One region of the Stenotrophomonas sp. 01N47 genome, then DNA from elsewhere that is predicted to be linked to it. Evidence: predicted binding sites of a transcription regulator. Region 1 holds the regulator's gene; the other holds the start of a gene.

Region 1 (3,403 bases):
GCGCATCGCGGCCGCGGCCTGATGCTGGGGCTGATCTCGCGCAAGCTGCCGATCGCCCCGGTCGATCCGATGGAGGAAGGCGGTGTGATCGCCCTGGTCGGCCCGACCGGCGCCGGCAAGACCACCACCATCGCCAAGCTGGCCTCGCGCTTCGCCGAAGCCCATGCCGCCCGCGACGTCGCCCTGGTCACCACCGATACGATGCGCATCGGCGCCCGCGAACAGCTGTACGGCTACGGCCGCCAGCTCGGCATCGCCGTGCACGAGGCCAACAGCGGCACCGACCTGGACCAGCTGCTGGAACGCCTGAAGGACTACAAGCTGGTGCTGATCGACACCGCCGGCCTGGGCCCGCGCGACCGTGCGCTGGCCGCCCAGCTGCAGTGGCTGCGCGCTGCCCGCCAGGTCCGCACCCTGCTGGTACTGCCGGCCAACACCAGCTTCGGCGACATGGACGAGGTGGTCCGCCGCTTCGGCGCGGCCAACCTGCAGGGCCTGGTGCTGAGCAAGCTGGACGAGACCGGCCGCTTCGGCAACGCCCTGTCGGTGGCGGTGGACCACAAGCTGCCGATCACCTGGGTGACCGATGGCCAGGACGTCCCGGACGACCTGCACCGGGCCAGTGCAGCCAATCTTGTACTTCGCCTTGAAGATTTGCGCCGCGCGGCCGATATGCCCTGCAACCCGGAGTTGAACCATGCCGTCGCGTGAGTACGCCAAGCTGACCACCACCTTCCCGCTGACGGCGACCCGCAGCGAGCCGCTCGGCCCTGTGCGCACGATTGCCGTGACCGGCGGCAAGGGCGGCGTCGGCAAGACCAACGTGTCGGCCAACCTGGCCGTGGCGCTTGCGGGAATGGGCAAACGCACCCTGTTGCTGGACGCCGACCTGGGCCTGGCCAACATCGATGTGATCCTGGGCCTGAGCCCCACCAACACCCTGGCCGACCTGGTCGCTGGCCGCTGCAGCCTGGATGACGTGATCATCGAAGGCCCGAACGGCGTGCTGGTGGTACCGGCTGCGTCCGGCCGCCGGCACATGGCCGAGCTGGCCCCGGCCGAGCATGTGGGCCTGGTCAACGTGTTCTCCGAACTGGAGCGCGAGCTGGACATCATGGTGGTGGACACCGCCGCCGGCATCACCGATGGCGTGCTGACCTTCTGCCAGGCCGCGCAGGACACCGTGGTGGTGGTCTGCGATGAACCGGCCTCGATCACCGACGCCTATGCGCTGATCAAGGTGCTGTCGCGCGAACGTGGCGTGGACCGCATCCAGGTGGTGGCCAACATGGTGCGCGACCCCAACGAAGGCCGCGTGCTGTACGAGAAGCTGACCCGCGTCTGCGAGAAGTTCCTCGCCGATGTCTCGCTGAACTACCTGGGCTGCGTGCCGCAGGACGACTGGCTGCGCCTGTCGGTGCAGCGCCAGCAGCCGGTGGTGAAGGCCTATCCGTCCAGCCCGTCGGCACTGGCGATCACCGAGATCGCCCGCCGCACCGCCCGCTGGCAGGCACCGACCGAGCCGCGCGGCGGCGTCGAGTTCTTCCTCGAACGCATCATCAAGCAGCGCGGGGTGGCCGCATGAAAGGCGCCGCCCAGTACAGAGAGGTCCAGCGCACGGCGGCCAACGAGGTCATCGCCCAGCACTCGGACCTGGTGCGGCGCATCGCCCACCATCTGGCCGCACGCCTGCCGGCCAGCGTTGAGGTGGACGACCTGATCCAGGCCGGCATGATGGGCCTGATCGAAGCCTCGCGCAGCTACGACGCCGACCAGGGTGCCTCGTTCGAGACCTACGCTTCGATCCGCATCCGCGGTTCGATGATCGATGAGATCCGTCGTGGCGACTGGGTACCGCGTTCGGTGCACCGCCGTGCCCGTGACGCTGCGGCCACCATCCGCCGCCTGGAGCAGAGCACCGGCCGTGCCGCCAGTGCCACAGAAGTGGCCGCCGCGATGGAGATGCCGCTGCCCGAGTACCTGCGCCTGATGGAGGACGCCTCGCGCGGCCAGGTACTGAGCCTGGAGTCGCGCATTGAAGACCAGGGCGAGCTGGACACCGTCGCCCAGGGCGGCCCGACCCCACAGCAGGTGCTGGAGCGCGGTGAATTCGGCCGCGAGCTGGGCAATGCCATCGGCCACCTGCCCGAGCGCGAACAGCTGGTGCTGTCGCTCTACTACGAGCAGGAACTGAACCTGAAAGAGATCGGCGCAGTGCTCGGCGTGAGCGAGTCGCGGGTCTGCCAGATCCACGGCCAGGCGGTCCTGCGCCTGCGTGGCCGACTGAAGATTTTCGAGGCGGCCGACGCCGGCCTCGAGAGCTGATCAACAAAGGAACTCTGCTTTGAACAAGAACATGCGCATCCTGATCGTCGACGATTTTTCGACCATGCGTCGTATCGTCAAGAACCTGCTGGGCGATCTGGGCTTCACCAATACCGCCGAAGCCGAGGACGGGCATGCCGCGCTGTCGCTGCTGCAGAGCCAGCCGTTCGACTTCGTGGTCACCGACTGGAACATGCCGGTGATGACCGGCATCGAACTGCTCAAGGCCATCCGTGCCGATGCCAAGCTGAAGACCCTGCCGGTGCTGATGGTGACCGCCGAAGCCAAGCGCGAGCAGATCATCGAAGCGGCGCAGAACGGCGTGAACGGTTACATCATCAAGCCGTTCACCGCACAGACGCTGGAAGAGAAGCTCGGCAAGATCTTCGAACGCCTGGCGGCCAGCGCTTGATGGATACCACGGTCGACAAGAGCGCCCTCGCCCTGCGCCTGCAGGAAGCCCTGGATGCACTGGAATCCGGCGACGAGGCGGCGTGGCGCCAGCGCATCGACGGCCTGGTGGCGCTGCGCACCCAGCCGATGATGAGCGGCCTTTCGCGGCTGGCCCGCGAACTGGGCCAGGCGCTGGGCGAACTGCCGACCGTGCCCGATGAAGCCGGCGAGCTGGACGATGCCTGCGCGCGCCTGGACCACGTGGTGGCGATGACCGAACAGGCCACGCACCGCACCCTGGACCTGGCCGAAGAGTGCCGCAGCCTGACCGAACAGCTGCGCGCCGACGGCCTGCAGCCGGGCCAGGACGTGCAGCTCGACCGCATCCGCCACAACCTCACCGAGATCGCCCTGACCCAGAGCTACCAGGACCTGACCGGGCAGATCATCCGTCGCGTGGTGGGCATCGTCCGCCGCGTGCACGAAGGCTTCGGCGCGCTCGGCCTGCCGCCGGAACAGCATCGCACCGATCCGGAACTGGCTGGGCCGGCACTGAAGGGACTGGACCGCCATGCGGTCTCGCAGAACGACGCCGACGACCTGTTGTCGGATCTGGGGCTGTAACCATGGGCGCAGTAGCCGACGACATCACTGCCGATTTCATCATCGAGGCCCAGGAGATCCT
Region 2 (3,403 bases), on a different contig from region 1:
TCGGCACGTTCAATCGATGCCTGCCGCAGCTCACGGCTGAGGAACAGATCGTAGGCGGCGCCGCGTCCCACCGCGATGCGCAGGCCGTTGCGATCAAGGTCTGCAACGCGTTGCGCTGGACTGTCATCGCGCACCAGATAGGTGCCTTCGATCTCCACATACGGCGCGCTGAAGGCAATGCGGTCGGCGCGCGCCGGGTCAACCGCCAGGAAGGCCAGGTCCCACGCATCCTCATTCACCGCCGCAACCACCGATGCGGCCGCATCGTGGCAACTGAAGCAGGCCTGCACACCCAGCCGCTGTGCCAGCGCGGTGGCCAGTTCCACCGACGGCCCATGTGGTGAATTGGCGTTGCCCTGGGCCAGCACCGGGTTGCCCAGGTTGATGGCAACGCGCAGGTGGCCGAGCGGGGCCAAAGCATGACGATGGTCTGCCAGGGACATGGGCGTTTCCAGGAGGGTGGCGGGCTGTCCAGCATGCCAGTCGTGGCTGTAGCGTGTAGTGCACAGGGCTGCGATGCTGCCTTTCATCCGCCTGCACGCCGAGCACGATCACCATGAATCCCATCCTGCATGTTGAAGTTCCGGTCGCCGATCTCGAACGCGCCGTGGCGTTCTACGAGCACTGGCTGCAGGTGCGCATCGAAGCGCCGATCGACCTGCATGACTGCCGAATGGCCTACCTGTCGTTCAACGATGACGCCGCAGGTGCCAGCATGGCGCTGGTGCACGGCGCCGACTACCTGCCGTCGGAGCAGGGTCCGCGCATCTACCTGGGCGTGGACGATGTGGATCGCAGCCTGCAGCGTGCCCTGCAGGCCGGCGCGGTGCTGTGCTTTGGCCCGGCCGTGGCCGGTGGCTGGCGGGTGGCCGAGATCCGCGACAGCGAGGGCAACCGGATCGCCCTGCAGGCACCCATCAACCCATAGCCGCAAGCACAGCAGCCGAGCATGGCGCGGCGCTACACGGACGTGGCCTGTGATCGCTGCAGCCAGTCGGCGATGGCCGGATCCAAACGCGAATCGTCCGGGAGGCGCATGCCGAAGCCCTGCTGCAGCACCTCGCGCACGTCCTGCACATCGCGCAGCGGGCGCTTGGCCGGTACCTGGCCCGTGCGGTATTCGGTGTAGTTGCCGCTGCCGATGGTGCGCCGCCAATCCGGCCCGGTCAGTGATGCACGCAGTTGGCCGGGGAAGCTCGACTGCGGGTGCGTGCACACGTACCAGTTGCCTACCTCGTTATCGATCGGTGCCGGTGGCTGCAGGTCGAAACGGTACAGCGGCCGCCAGTCGTCACCGGCCTCAGCGGCAAGCATGAAGTCGCCATCGTCCAGGCGCCGCACGCGGTAGCGCTCATGGGGTGTCTCCTGCACTGCGGTCTCATGCAGGCGCAATGGCACGGTCGGGGTCAGGCTGCCGAAGCCGGTATCGACCAGCCAATCCTCGTCCTGCAGACGCACCCGCAGGAGCAGGTGCGTACGCGCGGTCAGCTCGCCCTCTGCAGCCGACAGCAGCACCCGAGCGCTCAGCGGTCGCGCATCGAAGCCCAAGGCCTGCAGCAGGGCCAGGAACGCGCCATTGAGTTCGAAGCAGTAACCGCCGCGCTGCGCGTGCAGCAGCTTGTGCTGGACGCTGTCCAGGTCGATCGCTACCGCGTCGCGCAGCAGGCTGGTCAGGGTCTCGAACGGCAGCAGGGCGTTGTGGCGCTGCTGCAGCAGGGTCAGCCCGGCCAGGGTGAGCGGGGGCGGGGCATCCAGCTGCAGGCGCTGCAGGTAGCGGGGGACGTCGATGGACATGGCAGGCATCACGGGCAGGGGACTCCACTGTGATACCGCAACCGGGGTTGAGGTCAAGCGCGCCCCGACGGTGTCATCCCCCGGTCGTCTGCGGCCGGTACAACAGCGACAACTGCCCGCCGCTCGTGGCAGGAATCAATCCGGGGCTAAAGTTCTGCTGCAACCGGTCGATACAGGTGTGTCCTTCCGCCTGGAGTCTGTCATGTCGGCCGTCGTTCCCCACCTTCGGTCCCTGCGTAGCCGCGTTGCCGGGTTGCGTTCCCGTTTCCCTGGCCTGCTGCGCTGGTTGCAGCCCCATCGGCTGAGCGTCACCGACAAGCTCAAGGCGACCCTGCTGGTCTGCAGCCTGGGCCTGGTGGCCATCGCCGCCGTCCATGCCTGGACCAGCCATGCGAGCATGCAGTCGGCGCGCGATCAGGCCAGCTACCAGCACGGCAGTGACCGCGTCGCTTCGCTGGCAGCGCGGGTGGCCGAGGCCCGGCGCCTGCAGACCCAGTATGCGCGAAGTTTCGACGATGCCGACCGCAGCCAGTTGCTGGCCACGCAACGGACGTTGAAGCAGGATCTGCAGGCATTGCGTGCAATGCCGATGGATGCGGGGCGGCGCAAGGTGCTGCAGGAGATGACCGAGGCCGTTGATGCATTCTCACAGGGCATCGCCGCGTTGTTCGAACGAGTCGATGAGATGGGGCGTGGCGACGCAGGCCTGGCCGCGCAACTGCAGCAGTCCGCCGACGCGGTGCAGGCACAGGTGGACGCGCTGGAGCGCCCCGCGCTTTCCCTGCATGTGCAGCGGATGCGGCGCCAGGAAGCGCTGCTGCTGCTCGATGGCGATTCCACCCACGCCGATCGTGCCAGCGAAGAAAAGCTGCCCTTCGATCTGGCATTGGCGGGCCTGCCCGCCGAGGTGCAGGAGCACGTGCGCACGGGCATGGAGGCCTACCAGGCCGCGCTGCTGGGCTATACCGCCGCGCGCGTCGGCCTGGACGTTGAGGCGCAGTCACTGCTTGAGACCGCGGCGGCTGTGGGCCCGGCACTGGCCGCATTCCAGCAGGCGCAAAGTGCGGCACTGGCTCAGGCGCAGCTTCGTCAGCAGTCGGGCGCTCGTATGGCCAGCGTGCTGTTCGTGGCCACCCTGCTGCTGGTGGCTGGCGTGCTGATCACCAGCCTGGTGCTGGTCGTCCGCGCGGTGCGTCGACCGATCCAGGACACCCTGCGTTTCGCTGGCGATATCGCCGATGACCGGCTCGACACCACGCTGCGCGTGCACAACGTCAACGATGAGATCGGCCAGCTTGCGCAGTGCCTGGTCGACATGCAGCAACGCCTGCGTGCGCGGATCGAAACCGAGCGCGCGGTGGCACGCGGCAACACGCGCGTGCGGCAGGCGCTGGACAGCGCCCAGACCGGCTTGATGGTGGTTGATGCGGAAGGACTGGTGGCTTACGCCAATCCGGCGCTGCTGCAGCTCCTGGATCTTCCCGCAGAGACGTTGCTTGGCAGCGACGCGGTCCGCCTGCATCCGGCGCTGGCGGGACTGATCGGTGTTCGTCAGCGCGAAGAGCGTGAGATCGGCCGCGCCGGTACCCGCTACCAGTTGATCGCCAAT

Evidence for each region. The regulator FliA, encoded in region 1, starts transcription of late flagellar genes. The targets are predictions, from matches to a motif close to TAAAGTTTNNCNNNCNNNGGCCGATAA.
Region 2: a site for FliA is predicted at 1,942-1,968, ahead of AC1DKR_RS13965 (methyl-accepting chemotaxis protein). Genes of this name have one in related genera too.

Annotation. Positions count from the first base shown of each region.
Region 1 is NZ_JBFTQU010000005.1:26,722-30,124, forward strand. It holds gene flhF (flagellar biosynthesis GTPase FlhF) at 1-711, shown strand, start outside; gene AC1DKR_RS09960 (MinD/ParA family ATP-binding protein) at 698-1,585, shown strand; gene AC1DKR_RS09965 (RNA polymerase sigma factor FliA) at 1,582-2,325, shown strand; gene cheY (chemotaxis response regulator CheY) at 2,345-2,737, shown strand; gene AC1DKR_RS09975 (protein phosphatase CheZ) at 2,737-3,342, shown strand; gene AC1DKR_RS09980 (chemotaxis protein CheA) at 3,345-3,403, shown strand, end outside.
Region 2 is NZ_JBFTQU010000006.1:100,845-104,247, reverse strand. It holds gene AC1DKR_RS13980 (transporter substrate-binding domain-containing protein) at 1-443, opposite strand, end outside; gene AC1DKR_RS13975 (VOC family protein) at 557-928, shown strand; gene AC1DKR_RS13970 (arylamine N-acetyltransferase family protein) at 961-1,794, opposite strand; gene AC1DKR_RS13965 (methyl-accepting chemotaxis protein) at 1,997-3,403, shown strand, end outside.